DNA from 4 places in the Streptomyces sp. NBC_00663 genome. Region 1 is predicted to be linked to each of the others. Evidence: riboswitches for the same ligand, from Rfam matches in the RefSeq annotation. Region 1 holds a riboswitch; each other region holds the start of a gene.
The links. Region 1 has a riboswitch for cyclic di-AMP ahead of OG866_RS25935 (transglycosylase family protein). Riboswitches for the same ligand answer to the same signal wherever they lie in the genome.
Positions count from the first base shown of each region.

Region 2: another riboswitch for cyclic di-AMP. It lies ahead of OG866_RS17055 (C40 family peptidase); the one in region 1 lies ahead of OG866_RS25935 (transglycosylase family protein).
Region 3: another riboswitch for cyclic di-AMP. It lies ahead of OG866_RS18125 (transglycosylase SLT domain-containing protein); the one in region 1 lies ahead of OG866_RS25935 (transglycosylase family protein).
Region 4: another riboswitch for cyclic di-AMP. It lies ahead of OG866_RS11150 (M23 family metallopeptidase); the one in region 1 lies ahead of OG866_RS25935 (transglycosylase family protein).

Region 1 covers NZ_CP109027.1:5,686,739-5,690,944, forward strand. The annotation lists gene OG866_RS25925 (cytochrome P450 family protein) at 1-1,138, shown strand, start outside; gene OG866_RS25930 (LysM peptidoglycan-binding domain-containing protein) at 1,331-2,311, shown strand; cyclic di-AMP (ydaO/yuaA leader) riboswitch at 2,506-2,673, shown strand; gene OG866_RS25935 (transglycosylase family protein) at 2,677-3,369, shown strand; gene eno (phosphopyruvate hydratase) at 3,687-4,206, shown strand, end outside.
Region 2 covers NZ_CP109027.1:3,779,500-3,783,705, reverse strand. The annotation lists gene OG866_RS17060 (hypothetical protein) at 1-447, shown strand, start outside; gene OG866_RS17055 (C40 family peptidase) at 454-1,608, opposite strand; cyclic di-AMP (ydaO/yuaA leader) riboswitch at 1,617-1,787, opposite strand; gene pcrA (DNA helicase PcrA) at 2,028-4,206, shown strand, end outside.
Region 3 covers NZ_CP109027.1:3,998,011-4,002,216, reverse strand. The annotation lists gene OG866_RS18135 (glycoside hydrolase family 53 protein) at 1-879, opposite strand, end outside; gene OG866_RS18130 (HAD family hydrolase) at 1,352-2,164, shown strand; gene OG866_RS18125 (transglycosylase SLT domain-containing protein) at 2,161-2,607, opposite strand; cyclic di-AMP (ydaO/yuaA leader) riboswitch at 2,611-2,792, opposite strand; gene OG866_RS18120 (CocE/NonD family hydrolase) at 2,999-4,206, opposite strand, start outside.
Region 4 covers NZ_CP109027.1:2,488,866-2,493,071, reverse strand. The annotation lists gene OG866_RS11160 (M16 family metallopeptidase) at 1-532, shown strand, start outside; gene OG866_RS11155 (M16 family metallopeptidase) at 529-1,917, shown strand; cyclic di-AMP (ydaO/yuaA leader) riboswitch at 2,109-2,271, shown strand; gene OG866_RS11150 (M23 family metallopeptidase) at 2,284-3,048, shown strand; gene OG866_RS11145 (GntR family transcriptional regulator) at 3,257-3,952, shown strand; gene OG866_RS11140 (HPr family phosphocarrier protein) at 4,089-4,206, opposite strand, start outside.

The sequences.
Region 1 (4,206 bases):
GGAGGCCTGGCTGGTCACGCGTTACGCCGACGCCAAGCAGGCCCTCGCCGACCAGCGGCTCAGCAAGAACCCCGCGCACCACGCCGAGCCCGCGCACGCCAAGGGGAAGACCGGCATCCCCGGGGAGCGCAAGGCGGAGTTGATGACGCATCTGCTCAACATCGACCCGCCGGACCACACGAGGCTGCGCCGGCTCGTCAGCAAGGCGTTCACGCCGCGCAGGGTCGCCGAGTTCGCCCCGCGCGTGCAGGAGTTGACCGATCAGCTGATCGACCGGTTCGCCGCTCAGGGTTCCGCCGACCTCATCCACGACTTCGCCTTCCCGCTCCCCATCTACGCCATCTGCGACCTGCTCGGCGTCCCACGCGAGGACCAGGACGACTTCCGGGACTGGGCCGGAATGATGATCCGGCACGGGGGAGGGCCGCGCGGCGGGGTCGCGCGCTCGGTGAAGAAGATGCGCGGGTATCTGCTGGAGCTCATCCACCGCAAGCGCGAGAGCCTCCCCGCCGACCCCGTCCCCGGCGAGGACCTGATCTCCGGCCTTATCCGGGCCTCCGACCACGGCGAGCACCTCACCGAGAACGAGGCCGCGGCGATGGCCTTCATCCTTTTGTTCGCGGGGTTCGAAACCACGGTCAATTTGGTGGGTAATGGTCTGTTTGCTCTGATGACCCACCCCGACCAGCGTGCCCGCCTCCAGGACTCCCTCGCCGCCGGCGAGACCGGCCTCCTGGAGACCGGTGTCGAGGAACTCCTGCGCTACGACGGCCCGGTGGAGCTCGCCACATGGCGCTTCGCCACCCAGCCGCTCACCGTCGGAGGGCAGGACATCGCCCCCGGCGATCCCGTGCTCGTCGTGCTCGCCGCCGCCGACCGGGACCCCGCGCGGTTCGCCGACCCCGACACCCTCGACCTGTCCCGCCGTGACAACCAGCATCTCGGCTATGGCCACGGCATCCACTACTGCCTCGGCGCACCGCTCGCCCGGCTGGAGGGTCAGACCGCGCTCGCCACTCTGCTCACCCGGCTCCCCGACCTCCGACTCGCGGTGGATTCAGCCGATTTGAGATGGCGCGGCGGTCTCATCATGCGTGGGCTGCGGACGTTGCCGGTCGAGTTCACGCCGACCTCGTAGCCGGGTTCGCGCCAACTCGGCCATGAGTGCAGGTCGTTGTAAACGTGACACGCTCTCATGTCTGTGATCTTCACGTGATCTGCGCGGCATTAACTTGTGACAAGTGATCGTCTGCCGATACGTTCACCAACCAGCGTGGCGCCCAGCCTCACTCGCCACGCCGGTCACCGCTGTCTCGCGAAAGGTCCCCGCATGCTCACCGGGAACGGTCGTCACCGTCGCCCCCGCCAGGCTCCGGCACTTCTCGTCGCGGCCGGAGTGACCGGCTCCGCCATCGCGATCCCGCTGCTCGCCGCCACCGCCGCGAGCGCGGCCGACGGAAGCACCTGGGACAAGGTCGCCAAGTGCGAGACCGATGGCTCCTGGAGCCAGAACAACGGTGACGGTACCTACGGCGGGCTCAGCCTCTCCCAGGAGGACTGGGAGAAGTACGGCGGCCTCGACTACGCCCCGACCGCCGACCTGGCCAGCCGCAACCAGCAGATAGCCGTCGCCGAGAAGGTCCTCGCGGACCAGGGTGTCGGCGTCTGGGGCGCCTGTGGGCTGCTCAACGGGCTGAGCAAGGACTCCGGGTCGGCCGATGTCGACACGGGTGTCGGAAGCGGCTCGTCCGGCGCGGACACCTCCGAGTCCGATGCGTCCGGATCAGGGTCGGAATCATCCGGGTTGCCCAACTCCTCGGAGTCCGACTCGTCGGGCGACACCTCCACCGACGCCTCCGGCGATGCGTCCGACGGCGCCTCCGGCGATGCCTCCGCCTCGCCCTCCGCCTCACCGGACAAGTCTTCCAAGTCGGACACTTCCGACTCCGGTCCGGCCGATTCACAGTCGCCGGACAGCTCACCCACAGTTCCGGCCAATGAGGTCGAATCGGACAACTCGTGGCAGGAAGGCGGCTCTTCGAGCCTCGTCGACATCGGCGCTCTCGGTGCCGACGCCGAGGACGGCACGGACGCCGCCGCAGATGCCACCGCGGGCACCGGACGGCATCGTGGCGCGAGCGCCGCCGAGAAGGCGTACGCCGTCCGCGAGGGCGACACGCTCGCCTCCATCGCCGACTCCCTTGGACTCGACGGCGGATGGCGCCGGCTCTACGCCGTGAACAAGAAGGTCATCGGCGCCGACCCGAGCGCCATCATGCCCGGTCAGACCCTCGTAGTCAGGTCTGAATAGGGCGAAAACCGGCGGGAGTTCACGTCATGCTTCGCGCTGAATGTCCGTTTTGGCGAAAGTGTGGGATGAGTCTCAGAAGCCCTGATCGTCTTTGAAATTCCCCGGATTCCGTGGCTACGGTCAACACCGCTCGTCACCGCGAGCCCCGGCTGCCGCAACGCCGAATCCTGCCAGCGGCCGTCCGGGAACAGTCGTCGCGTCAAGCGCCGTAGGCAGGAGCGGGGGACCCAAGGTAAGTGCCGGGCCCAGCAGTTCACGCTGGACCGGCTTGGGGTGAAGCCGCGCATCGGGAGATGCGCGGCCGGGCAACTCAACCGGCCCGAACCCGACAGCTCACCTCGCAGGCGTCGGTGAGGGGATCCACCATGCTGTTTTCCGGCAAGGGCAAGCACCGTCGTCCGTCCAAGGCCACCCGCGTCGCCGCGCTCGCCGGCGTCACCGGTGTCGCCATCGCCGCCCCGCTGATGGCGGCCGGCAACGCCTCCGCCGCCACCGCCTCCGAGTGGGACGCCGTCGCCCAGTGCGAGTCGGGCGGCAACTGGTCCATCAACACCGGCAACGGCTACTACGGCGGTCTCCAGTTCTCCGCCTCGACCTGGGCCGCGTACGGCGGCACGGCGTACGCCTCCACCGCCGACCAGGCCTCCAAGTCGCAGCAGATCGAGATCGCCGAGAAGGTCCTCGCCTCCCAGGGCAAGGGCGCCTGGCCGACCTGTGGTGTGGGCCTGTCCGGCGCCACCTACAGCGGCGGCAGCAGCTCGTCCTCCTCCGGCTCCTCCAGCTCGTCGAGCGACAGCAGCACCAGCACCCGTTCCTCCGAGCAGTCGACGTCCCGTTCCTCGGAGCGCACGACCGCCAAGAAGACCGTCACCACCCCGACCGGCAAGAAGGTCAAGAAGGGCGACGGCGAGTACAAGGTCGTCAAGGGTGACACCCTCAGCTCCATCGCCGAGAAGCACCAGGTGAAGGGCGGCTGGCAGAAGCTGTTCAAGCTGAACAAGGACATCATCACCGACGCCGACTTCATCTACCCGGGCCAGCAGCTGCACCTCAAGTAAGAGGCACGGGCCAGGCCCAGCTGAACCACAGCGCCCTCACATCCGTGGTCCTCATACTGAAGGCCTCGTGAGGGTCCCCCCGTCCCCACGGGCTCCCCGCTCCGGTGCGTGTTCCCCCGTACGCACCGGGGCGGGGTTTTTTCTGCGCCGGTTTCCGCCAGGTTTCCGAAACCGTCTTTGTTCCGTTCGGAAACAATTTACTCTCGGTTCTGTCCACGGGGCGGTCCACGCGGTGGCCGATGGCCCGGAGCCGGTTAGGCTCGGTCTCGCAGAACCCACCGCGGTCCCGGCGGACCGTGTCACATCCCAAGAAGGAGATGCTCGTGCCGTCCATCGACGTCGTCGTAGCCCGGGAAATCCTGGACTCCCGAGGCAACCCCACGGTCGAGGTCGAGGTCGGCCTCGACGACGGCAGCACGGGTCGTGCCGCCGTCCCCTCCGGCGCCTCCACGGGCGCCTTCGAGGCCATCGAGCTTCGCGACGGTGACCCGAACCGCTACATGGGCAAGGGTGTCGAGAAGGCCGTCCTCGCCGTCATCGAGCAGATCGGCCCGGAGCTGGTCGGCTACGACGCCACCGAGCAGCGCCTGATCGACCAGGCCATGTTCGACCTGGACGCCACCGACAACAAGGGCTCCCTCGGCGCCAACGCCATCCTCGGCGTCTCCCTCGCCGTCGCCCACGCCGCCTCCGAGGCCAGCGACCTCCCGCTCTTCCGCTACCTGGGCGGCCCGAACGCGCACCTGCTGCCGGTGCCGATGATGAACATCCTGAACGGTGGCTCGCACGCCGACTCCAACGTGGACATCCAGGAGTTCATGATCGCCCCGATCGGCG
Region 2 (4,206 bases), 1.9 Mb from region 1:
CAGGCCGCCGAGACGCCCCCGCCCGCGTCCTCCTCACCCGTGCCGAGCGCGACCGCCTCACGGGGCGAGGGAGCCGGAGACCAGCCCCCCAACTACGCCGACAACCACGCGTACCGCATGCAGGCGTCCCTCAGCGCCGAACGCGAGGCCAGTGGACTGGCCTCGGCCGGGCTCATCCGCAAGGAGCTGGAGAAGGTCCGGGCGGCAGGCGGGGCGGGGGCGTACGGGGTCTACGGGGACGAGCGCGTCGAGGCGGCGCTCCAGCGCCTCGGCTGCGGACCGGAACACGGGGTCTTCGTCGGGAACGGGTTCTACGCCGTCTACACCGGCCTCGCGTGCGTGTCGGGGCGGGTGACGAAGGACGAGCTGACCACCGAGGTGCACGGTGTCTACGCCGAGCCCCAGCCCGGGGCGGGGCCCTGCGTAGAGAACCGCGGAGGTCACTGACCTGCGTCAGGCCGGGCGGACCACACTGTGGATCGCCGACTCGCCGTCGTAGTAGATCGACTCCTCGCGGACGTACGCCCCCGGCTTCGGCGCGTGGATCATCATGCCGTTGCCGATGTAGATGCCGACGGGGCTGACATCGTCGTAGAAGAAGACGAGGTCGCCGGGCTGGGCGTTGGCGAGGGGGACCGTGGTGCCGAAGTTGACCTGGTCGTAGGTGGTGCGGGGGAGGGAGATGCCGGCGGCGTTCCAGGCGGCCTGGGTGAGGCCGGAGCAGTCGTAGGAGTCGGGGCCGGTGGCGCCCCAGACGTACGGCTTGCCGATCTGGGAGCGGGCGAAGGCGAGCGTCTTGTCGGCCTTCGTGGCGTAGGAGGAGTCCGTGGAGGTCTCCGAGGACGAGCTGCTCCCCGCCTTCTCGGCCGCCGCCGCTTCCTCCGCCGCCTTCTGCTCGGCGGCCTTCTGCTGTTCGGCCAGCTCCGCGGCCTTGCGGGCGGCCTCCTCCTGCTTCTTCTTCTCGATCGCCGCGAGCCGCGCCTTCTCCTCGGCGGTCAGCTGCGACAGCAGCTCGCGCGCGGCGGAGAGCTTGCGCTGGACGGTCGCCTTGGCGGTCTTCAGGTCGCCCTGCGACTCGGTGAGCGTCTCAAGGCTCTTGGTGGCCTCCTGGCGCTTCTTCATCGTCGCGGACTGCGCGCTGATGTAGTCGTCGACCGCGCCCTTCTGACGGTCCGTCATGCGGCCCATCAGCTGCGTCTGGTCGAAGTAGTCCTGCGGGGTGTCCGCGAGCAGGAAGGTCGCGGTGTCGGGCGCGGAGGCGCCGGTGCGGTACTGGGCCGCGGCGAAGGATCCGAGCTCCTCACGGGCCTCGTTGAGCTTCTCGGTGCGCTTGGCGACGTCGTCGAGGAGGGTGTCGACGTCCGCGCGCTGCTTGGCGGTCTTCTCCTTCGCCGAGTTGTACTTCTCGGTCGCCGACTCCGCCTGCCGGTAGAGGTCGTCGACCTTCTTCTCGACTTCCTCCAGGCTCGGCTTGTCGTCGGTCGAGGGTGCGGCGGTGGCCGTCTGGGAGAGCAGGGCCACGGAGGTGAGGGCGGCCGTTGCGAGCGCGGGGGTGCGTATGCCTGCTACGCGCGTTCCCGCAGGACGCGGCTTTGCGTGCGACGCCAAGGGAGGCGACTCCTTCCATGTTCCGCCTACCGAGTTAGCTGTCGGGTTCGGGCGGGTGGTTCGGAAGGTGTGCCCTACGGCCGCTCCCGGGAGGGAGTCGGGCCGATTCACCCCAAGGTCGGTGTGGGTCCCCGGCTCCGGCTGCCATGGCGGCGCACCGGACTCAGCGGAGGCCGCGCGGCCCGGCGACGTTCGCCGGTGGGGGTCGTACGGCCTGCCCGGCACGGTAGCCAACTGGTGTGGCCCCTGTGAAGGTTGATGTCCGATAGGCCCGATACATTTTTGTGACCTTGGGTGGGCAAGGGGGCTGATCATTCGGTTTCTCACGGAACGTGACGGAGCAGTCCTGGAGGGTGAGAGGGCCCGACTTCTCGGGGCGGCGGCGGGGTGTCAGTGGGGAGCCCTAGACTCGGAGAGCGATGACAGGCCTCTTTGACGACAGCTTCCTGGCGAACCTCCAGGCCCCCCAGGGGCACGAGGAGGAACCCCCGCCGCCGCCCGAGGACGAGCACGGACCGGAACCGGACCACGTTCCGGACGATCTGTTCGGCGGGAAGTTCGACGTGCCCCCGGACCGGGACGGGTACTACCGCGACGGCGCCCCGCGCCCCGCCCTGGACGCGGCGGCGCTGATCGAGGGGCTCAACGAGAACCAGCGGGCGGCCGTCGTCCACTCCGACACCCCGCTGCTCATCGTGGCCGGCGCCGGCTCCGGCAAGACGCGTGTGCTCACCCACCGCATCGCCTACCTGCTGGCCGAGCGCAACGTGCACCCGGGCCAGATCCTCGCGATCACCTTCACCAACAAGGCCGCCGGTGAGATGAAGGAGCGTGTCGAGCAGCTCGTCGGCCCGCGCGCCAACGCGATGTGGGTCATGACCTTCCACAGCGCGTGCGTGCGGATCCTGCGGAGGGAATCCAAGAAGCTCGGCTTCACCTCGTCGTTCTCGATCTACGACGCCGCCGACTCCAAGCGCCTCATGGCCCTCGTCTGCCGTGACCTGGACCTCGACCCCAAGCGCTTCCCGCCCAAGTCCTTCAGCGCCAAGATCAGCAACCTCAAGAACGAGCTGATCGACGAGGAGGACTTCGCCGCCCAGGCCACCGACGGCTTCGAGAAGACCCTCGCCCAGGCCTACGCCATGTACCAGTCGCGGCTGCGCGAGGCCAACGCCCTCGACTTCGACGACCTGATCATGACGACGGTCAACCTGCTGCGCGCCTTCCCGGACGTCTCCGAGCACTACCGCCGCCGCTTCCGGCACGTCCTGGTCGACGAGTACCAGGACACCAACCACGCCCAGTACGCACTGGTGCGTGAACTGGTCGGGACGAGCGAGCACCCGGTCGACGTACCCCCCAACGAGTTCGACGTCCCGCCCGCCGAGCTCTGCGTCGTCGGTGACGCCGACCAGTCGATCTACGCCTTCCGGGGTGCGACGATCCGCAACATCCTCCAGTTCGAGGAGGACTACCCGACCGCGACGACGATCCTGCTGGAGCAGAACTACCGCTCCACCCAGACGATCCTCTCCGCCGCCAACGCGGTCATCGAGCGCAACGAGTCCCGTCGCCCCAAGAACCTGTGGACCAACGCGGGCGCCGGCGCGCGCATCACCGGGTACGTCGCGGACACCGAGCACGACGAGGCCCAGTTCGTCGCCGAGGAGATAGACCGACTGACGGACGCGGGCGATGCGAAGGCCGGCGATGTCGCCGTCTTCTACCGCACCAACGCCCAGTCCCGAGTCTTCGAGGAGATCTTCATCCGCGTCGGCCTGCCCTACAAGGTCGTCGGCGGCGTCCGCTTCTACGAGCGCAAGGAGGTCCGGGACGTCCTGGCCTACCTCCGTGTCCTCGCCAACCCCGAGGACTCGGTGCCGCTGCGCCGGATCCTCAACGTCCCCAAGCGCGGCATCGGCGAGCGCGCCGAGGCGATGATCGACGCCCTCTCGCAGCGGGAGAAGATCAGCTTCCCGCAGGCGCTCAAGCGCGTCGACGAGGCGTACGGCATGGCCGCGCGGTCGACCAACGCCGTGAAGCGGTTCAACGTGCTGATGGAGGAGCTCCGTACGATCGTCGACTCCGGCGCGGGACCGGCGACCGTCCTGGAGGCGGTGCTCGAACGCACCGGCTATCTCGCCGAGTTGCAGGCCTCCACCGACCCGCAGGACGAGACCCGGATCGAGAACCTCCAGGAACTCGCCGCCGTGGCCCTGGAGTTCGAGCAGGAGACGGCGGAGGGCGAGGAGTCCCCCGGGCTCGCCGCCTTCCTGGAGCGCGTCGCGCTCGTCGCCGACTCCGACCAGATCCCCGACGAGGACGAGGACGGCTCCGGCGTCATCACCCTGATGACTCTCCACACCGCCAAGGGACTTGAGTTCCCGGTCGTCTTCCTCACCGGTATGGAGGACGGCGTCTTCCCGCACATGCGCTCCCTCGGCCAGACCAAGGAACTGGAGGAGGAGCGGCGCCTGGCGTACGTCGGCATCACGCGCGCGCGGGAACGGCTCTATCTGACCCGCTCCTCACTGCGCAGCGCGTGGGGGCAGCCGTCGTACAACCCGCCCTCGCGCTTCCTGTCGGAGATCCCGGAGC
Region 3 (4,206 bases), 1.7 Mb from region 1:
GTTGAGGATGTCGTTGACGTCGTCCTCGCTGCTCAGCGTGAACGGGTACGCGGTCTCGGCGATGACCACCGGCTTGCCGTAACGGGCGGTGATGTCCGCGAAGTTGGCGGCGGCCGCGTCCAGCCCGCCGTGCCAGAAGGGGTAATACGACTGGGCGATGATGTCGAAGTCGAGCCCGTCGGCGACCGCGTTGTCGAACCACCAGCGAGACGTGCCGTTGTCACCGCCCGCGGCGATGTGCAGCATCGTGCGCACCCGGGGCTGGGTGTCCCGGGCGGCGCTCAGCCCGGCCTTCAGCAGCAGGAGGAGATTGCCCCAACCCCCGCCGTCACTGCCCCAGTTCTTGCCCTCGGGCCACAGCATGCCGCCGTTGATCTCATTGCCGACCTGGACGAACGCGGCCGGGGTGCCCTGGCGCCGCAGCGCGCCCAGTACATCGGCCGTGTGGTCGTACACCGCACGGGACAGGCCCGTCACGTCCAGGCCCGCCCACGCCGCCGGCTTGGTCTGGTGCGCCGGGTCGGCCCAGGTGTCCGAGTAGTGGAAGTCGACCCAGATGCCGATGCCGGCCCGCCTCAGCCGGCGGGCGAGGGGGAGGATGTGCGCCTTGGTGTTGTAGCCGTCGACCGGGTCGACCCACACCTTCAGCCGGGCGTGGCTGATCCCCGAGCGGGCGAGCAGCCGGACCGGGTCCTCGCGGTGGCCGTCGGCGGTGCGGTACACGGCGCCGTGGTCCTCGTTCTTGGGCAGCGAGGAGATGTCCATGGCCCGGATCTCCAGGCGGCGCCCGCCTGTTGATGCCGCAGCCGGCACCGCGCCCAGCACGGGGACGGCCAGCGCGGCGGCTCCCGCAGCGGTGAGCACACTGCGTCTACGCATGTCAGAGTCCTTTCACAGCACAAGAACAGAGGTGTCAGCGCGGCTCGCGGAACACCTCGACCGCACCTGCCGGTACGGCGGCCCGGCCGCCGTCGGGTCCGGCGGGTCGCCACCACCCCGAGCGTCGTGCGGCATGGGTGGGCCCCCGGGGATCGGCAAGAGAATGCCCCGGTGTCTGTGAGCGTGCACATATTTCGGAGTGGGGCGACACCCGCGAGCAACAAGTAGGTAACCCGACACACTCTCCATTGACAAGGGGTGAAACGCTTCTGTTCTGTGCACGCTCACAGAGTCATGCCGACCGCGCCCCGGACTCGCCGGAACCGCGGCCGGCCCTTCGAGGACCCAACTCCCATGTCGTGCTGCGGGATTCGACGTGAGCGCCAACCGGAGCGGACGTCAACGGATGTGAAAGGTGCGGCCGTCCGGTTCGCGTCGAGTCGGCGGGGGATTCCATCCGTATTCTCTGATCATGGCCGCACCCACCGCATATTCACTCGTCGCCACTGACCTGGACGGAACCCTGCTCCGGGGCGACGACACGCTCTCCGACCGCTCGCTCGCCGCTCTCGCGCGCGTGGCGGCGGCCGGGGCCCGGCATCTGGTGGTGACCGGCCGGCCGGCCCCGAGAGTGCGGCCGCTCCTCGACGACCTCGGCAGCACCGGGCTCGCGGTGTGCGGGCAGGGTGCGCAGGTCTACGACGCGGGCGCGGACCGTCTGCTGTGGTCGGTCACCCTGGACCGGGAGTTGGCCGAGACCGCGCTCGGCAAGATCGAAGCAGAGGTCGGCCAGGTCTACGCGGCCGTCGACCAGGACGGTGTGGACGGCCTCACGCTCATCGAGCCCGGGTATCTGATGCCGCACCCGACCCTGCCCGCCGTGCGGGTGGGCCGCCGCGACGACCTGTGGTGCGAGCCGATCAGCAAGGTGCTGCTGCGCCACCCCGCCCTGTCCGACGACGAGTTGGCGGCGACCGCGCGCGGAGTCGTCGGTTCCCTCGCGACGGTGACGATGTCCGGCCCCGGCACCGTCGAACTCCAGCCATGCGGCATCACCAAGGCGACGGGCCTCGCACTGGCCGCCGAGTACCTCGGCCTCGGCCCGCGGGACACCCTCGCCTTCGGCGACATGCCCAACGACATCCCCATGTTCGACTGGGCGGCCCACGGCGTCGCGATGGCCAACGCCCACCCCGAACTCAAGGCCGTGGCAGACGAGGTGACCCTGTCGAACGAGGACGACGGCGTCGCCGTCGTCCTCGAAAGACTCTTCAGCGGCTCTTAGTACGCGCCGTACACGTTGTCGATCGAGCCGTACACCGCGGCCGCGTAGTTGCAGGCCGCGGTGATGTTCGCGACCGGGTCGTAGGAGTTCCACGAGGTGCCGGCCACGTGGTACGCGTTGAAGGTCGGGTCGATCACCTGGAGCAGGCCCTTGGAGGGCGTGCCCGCGATCGCGTTGGAGTCCCAGTTGTTGATGGCGTACGGGTTGCCCGAGGACTCACGGATGACGTTGCGGTAGATGCCGTCGTAGGAGCCGGGGATCCCGTTCTGGGCCATGACCTGGAGCGAGGCGCGGATCCAGCCGTCGAGGCTGTCGGAGTAGCCGAGCGAGGTGGCGGTGACCGTGGTCGTGGTGGCCGCGGACGCGGTGGTCGCGCCGACGACGGGGAAGGCGAGCGCGGCGATGGCGGCACCGGTGACGGCGAGCTTGCGGGACAGACGCATGACGAAGTTCCTCTCCGTCGCCTGCGAGGTGAGCTGTCGGGTTCGGGCGGGAGCTGCCCGGCCATGCCGAAGAAGGCATGACTTCACCCCAAGCCGTACCGGTATGTCCGAAGACGCCCGGTCCGGCGACTTACCTGGGTCCCCCGCTCCTGCCGTGAAGTTCTCTGTGTGAGCGATCTACGGGTGGCGGCAGGATTCGGCGTCCACCCGGGCCGGGAACGTATGCGACTGCACATGTCCGAAACAAGTACCGGATTCACAGATGGCACCTGTTGACCTTGGTGCGTGGATTGTGAGGCCCGGAATTCCGGGGTTTTCGGACAGGGTGAAGTGAGCCAACTCACCGTCAAGCGCAAGAGTGGCAAATCGGGCAATGCGGCCCAACTCGCAGTTAACCGGCCGTTCGTGGAATCCGCTTCTCCCAGGTCCGGTGGAAGACCACCTCGCCACCCTCCGTGCAGATCACCTCGTTGGAGGTCAGGAACACAGCCGACTCACAGGTGATCTCCGAGCGGGTCCGGACGGTCGTGTCCCAGCCCAGCTCCGGCCGGTGCAGCCGGATCGACCAGTCCGAGCGGGCGCGGGCCGACAGGGGGTCGGTCTCGTTGACCGAGTACGTCTCCAACGCGTCCTCGGTGAACTCCAGCCCGTCGGGGTAGACGCGGGTGCCGCCGTAGCGGGGGTCGACCTCGAGTCGCCACTCGCCCGTGGCGACGTCCCGGACGACGAGCCGCTCGGGGCGGGGTTCGTCGAGAGTGGCCGGGTGGTTCACGCCCAGTGGTTCCGACTGCTCGGGCTCCCCGAATGCGATGTCGCCGTCCAACTCCCGCGAACGCACCGGCAGTTCCAGGAAGCTGCCCGCCGGGTCCAGCGTGAACCCGGCCTCCGACTCGGGCTGCGGCCAGATCCAGGGCCAGTACGCGGAGGAGACCGCGAGCCGGATGCGATGGCCCGGCGGGAAGACATGCCCGATGCCGTTCAGGTCGAAGACGACCTCCCCGGTCGCCCCCGGCTCCCACGGCACCGCCCGGTCCCGCCCGTGCCGTGCCGACAGGTTCAGCACGCCCCGGGTGACCAGCGTCGACGCACCGTCCGGCGCCACATCGCACAACCGTGCGATCACCTGCCCGCGCGGCACCTCGCACGTCACCCGCAACCGCACCCGGGGCCGCCCCAGCACCCAGGTCTCCTCGCCCACCGCGAACTCGAAACAGGCCGAGCGGGCGTCCTCCTCCCGCTGGTCGGGCGGCAGGTCGGCGTCGTTCCCGAACGGGAAGAAGCGCCCGGCGTCCACCCCCGTGTGCTGCGGGGAGCGGACGAGGACGGGGGCGCCCTGGAGGCCGTACGAGATGGTCGTGACGTGCGGGGAGGGCCAGGCCGGCTCGCCGACCCAGCGGCCGGGGAGGGTGTCGTACACCGTGGCGGGGCGGTGGGAGTCGCTGACGTAGGCCCGCAGGAGGGGTTCGCGCATGACGCCGGTGTCGACGCCCTTCAGGTGCTGGTCCCACCAGCGCAGGGTCTCCTGGAGAAAGCCGATCGCCGGGCCCGGCGGCAGCCCGCGGTCCGGGTACTGGTGGGACCAGGGGCCGATGAGCCCGC
Region 4 (4,206 bases), 3.2 Mb from region 1:
CGGCGGCGAGTCCTCCCGCCTCTACAACCGGCTCGTCCGCCGCGACCGTACGGCCGTCGCGGCCGGCTTCGGTCTGCTGCGGCTGGCCGGAGCGCCCTCCCTGGGCTGGCTGGACGTGAAGACGTCCGGTGACGTCGAGGTGCCGGTCATCGAGACCGCCATCGACGAGGAGCTCGCCCGGTTCGCCGCGGAGGGCCCCACGGACGAGGAAATGGAGCGCGCCCAGGCCCAGTTGGAGCGCGAGTGGCTGGACCGGCTCGGCACCGTCGCGGGCCGCGCCGACGAACTGTGCCGCTACGCAGTCCTGTTCGGCGACCCGCAGCTCGCCCTCACCGCGGTCAACCGCGTCCTGGAGGTGACCGCGGCGGAGGTCCAGGAGGTCGCCAAGGCCCGCCTGCGCCCCGACAACCGCGCGGTGCTCGTCTACGAACCCGTCTCCGGGGAGACCGCCGAGGACGCGGACCCGCCCGAGGACCCCGAGGCCGAAGCCACCGTCGAAGCCGGTGACAAGAACGAGGAGGCGGCCAAGTGACCGAGCTCGCCACGATGGAGTTCCAGCCCCAGCCCCAGGCGGGCGAGGCCAAGCCCTGGGCGTTCCCGGCCCCCACGCGCGGGACGCTCCACAACGGCCTCACCGTGCTGCGCTGCCACCGCCCCGGCCAGCAGGTCGTCGCCGTCGAGGTCCTTCTCGACGCCCCCCTGGACGCCGAACCGGCGGGCCTGGACGGCGTCGCCACGATCATGGCGCGCGCCTTCTCCGAGGGCACCGACAAGCACTCCGCCGAGGAGTTCGCCGCCGAGCTGGAGCGCTGCGGCGCCACCCTCGACGCGCACGCCGACCACCCCGGCGTCCGCCTGAGCCTCGAAGTCCCGGTCTCCCGGCTGCCCAAGGCGCTCGGGCTGCTCGCCGACGCCCTCAGGGCGCCCGCGTTCGCGGACGACGAGGTCGAGCGCCTGGTCACCAACCGCCTCGACGAGATTCCGCACGAGCTGGCCAACCCCTCGCGCCGGGCCGCCAAGGAGCTCTCCCGGACGCTGTTCCCGGCGGACCTGCGCATGTCCCGCCCCCGCCAGGGCACCGAGGAGACCGTCCAGAACATCGACTCGGCGGCCGTACGCGCCTTCTACGAGAAGCATGTCCGCCCCGCCACCGGCACCGTCGTGGTCGTCGGCGACCTCACGGACGTCGACCTGGACGCGCTGCTCGGCGACACCCTCGGCTCGTGGACCGGCTCCGCGGCCGAGCCGCGCCCGGTACCGGCCATCACCGCCGACGACACCGGCCGGGTCGTCATCGTGGACCGCCCCGGCGCCGTCCAGACGCAGCTGCTGATCGGCCGTATCGGCGCCGACCGGCACGACCGCGTGTGGCCCGCGCAGGTGCTCGGCACCTACTGCCTCGGCGGCACCCTCACCTCCCGCCTGGACCGCGTCCTGCGCGAGGAGAAGGGCTACACCTACGGCGTGCGCGCGTTCGGGCAGGTCCTCAGGTCCGCCCCGGACGGCACCGGTGCCGCGATGCTGGCCATCAGCGGCTCCGTCGACACCCCGAACACCGGCCCCGCCCTCGACGACCTGTGGACGGTGCTGCGCACCCTCGCCGCGGAGGGGCTCACCGACGCCGAGCGTGACGTCGCCGTGCAGAACCTCGTCGGTGTGGCACCGCTCAAGTACGAGACCGCGGCGGCCGTGGCGAGCACGCTGGCGGACCAGGTCGAGCAGTACCTGCCCGACGACTACCAGGCCACGCTGTACCGGCAGCTCGCCGCGACCGGCACGGTCGAGGCCACCGCGGCGGCCGTCAACGCCTTCCCGGTGGACCGTCTGGTGACGATCCTGGTCGGCGACGCGGCGGCCATCAAGGAGCCCGTGGAGGCCCTCGGCATCGGTGAAGTGACCGTGGTGTCGGCCGAGTAGAGCACGCGCGCGTGAAGGGGCCCTGGCGACTGATGCGTCACCAGGGCCCTTTGATGTCCGAATTGAAGGTTGGTTGCCCGTTTGCCCTGTGGGATGCGCTACAAACTTCCTGATCCGTTTGGGGATTGAAAGTGGCCCCCCTTAGCGTCGTCCGGGCTGTTCGTCACGCAGTGCGCCGCATCCGCGGCACCGGACAGTCATCGCCGAGTCCCCGTACGGCGCGAGCCAGGGGAGCCGGGGACCCATGCAGTCCCTGGGGTGAATCGGATGCCCGCGCGTCAGCGAGGGGGTCCGTAGGAGACCTTCCTGCTCCGAACCCGTCAGCTAACCCGGTAGGCGAGAGGGAAGGAAAGGATCAGCCACTACATGGCGTTCACGCGCGCCACCGGGAAGCACCGTGCCCCGAGCCGGATGAAGCGCACCACCGCCCGTGCGGCGGGGATCGCGGCTCTCACCACCACCGGCGTCATCGGCACCCTCGCCGCCCCGGCCCTCGCCGCGGAGCCCGCGGCCGAGCAGACCGGCCTCATCCCGGTCGTCACCATCGGCGACTCGGTCGCCGACCAGATCGACGCCCAGGCCGAGGCCCAGCAGCAGGCCGCCGAGGAGGCCGCTCAGCAGAAGGCCGAGGAGCTGGCGCGCAAGAAGGCCGCCGCCAAGGCCAAGAAGGAGCGCGAGGCCAAGGAGCGCGCCGCCCGCGCCGCCGCCGAGCGCAAGCGCCTCAGCTCCTACGTCGCCCCGATCTCTGGCTCGTACATCTCCACCGGCTACAAGGCCGGCGGCGCCGTCTGGTCCTCCGGCAGCCACACCGGGGTCGACTTCCACGCCGCCAGCGGCACCTCCGTCCACGCGGTCGGCTCCGGCACCGTCGTCGAGGCCGGCTGGGGCGGGTCGTACGGCAACAACATCGTGATCAAGATGAACGACGGCACGTACACCCAGTACGGCCATCTGTCGTCCATCGGTGTCTCGGTCGGCCAGACGGTCACCCCGGGCCAGCAGATCGGCCTGTCCGGCGCGACCGGCAACGTCACCGGCCCGCACCTGCACTTCGAGGCCAGGACGACCGCCGAGTACGGCTCGGACATCGACCCCGTCGCCTACCTGCGCTCGCACGGTGTGAACGTCTGACACGCGGTGTGAACGTCTGACGACGGATCGCAGGATCTCCCGGAACCCCGGCTCACCCGAGCCGGGGTTTCGCCGTTTTCGGTACCCGGCTGTCCAAAAAATATCCATGGATTCCGGTCCGCCATCGGAAATTCCCGCTCTTTGCAATAGAGTCACTGAACACACGTCAATCATCGACGTTTCACGGGGATTAAGACGGAGGTCGGTCATGCGTATTCCGGCGCACTCGGTATGCACCGCGATCAGGGACGACATCGTCTCCGGTGTCCACGAGCGCGGCAGCCGCCTCACCGAGGAACTCCTCGCCCGCCGCTACGGCGTCTCCCGTGTCCCCGTCCGGGAGGCCCTGCGCACGCTGGAGGCCGAGGGCTTCGTGGTGACGCGGCGGCACGCGGGCGCGTGCGTCGCCGAACCGACCGAGCAGGAGGCCGCCGACCTGCTGGAGATGCGGATGCTCCTGGAGCCGCTGGGCGCCTCCCGGGCCGCCCAGCGCCGCACCGAGGCGCACCTCAAGGTCCTGCGCGGCCTGGTCAGGCTGGGGCAGGAGCGGGCCAGGCGGGGCAACAGCGAGGATCTGCGCTCCCTGGGCGGCTGGTTCCACGAGACGCTCGCGCAGGCCTCCGGCAGCCCCGCGCTGACCTCGATGCTGACCCAGCTGCGCCACAAGATCTCCTGGATGTACACGGTGGACGCGCCCGCCAACCCCGCCGAGTCCTGGGCCGAGCACGGCGCGATCGTCGACGCCGTGGCACGCGGCGACGGGGAACGCGCGCGTGCGGTCACCGCGCTGCACACCGAGCGCTCGACCGCCGTGCACCGGCTCCGATTCCGCGCCGCGGGAGATCGGCCCGATCGTGTGAGGAACTCGCAACATCCCGTAAACATGACGAGCCTGCGGCATTAACACGAGGGCCGTATACAAAGAGGAAGTAATTCGCGGGGATTATTTCTGCTGCCCGTCCGAGGGAAATGCAAAGGGCCCGCCCGATAAACTCGGACGAGCCCTTCAGTGGTGCCGTGATTCAGTCGGCCCCGATAAATCAGACGGTCTCGGGAAGCTCCTCGAGCCCCTCGGAGACCAGCTTCGCCAGACGGTCGAGGGCGGCGTCCGCACCCTCGGCGTCCGACGCGAGGACGATCTCCTCGCCGCCCTGGGCG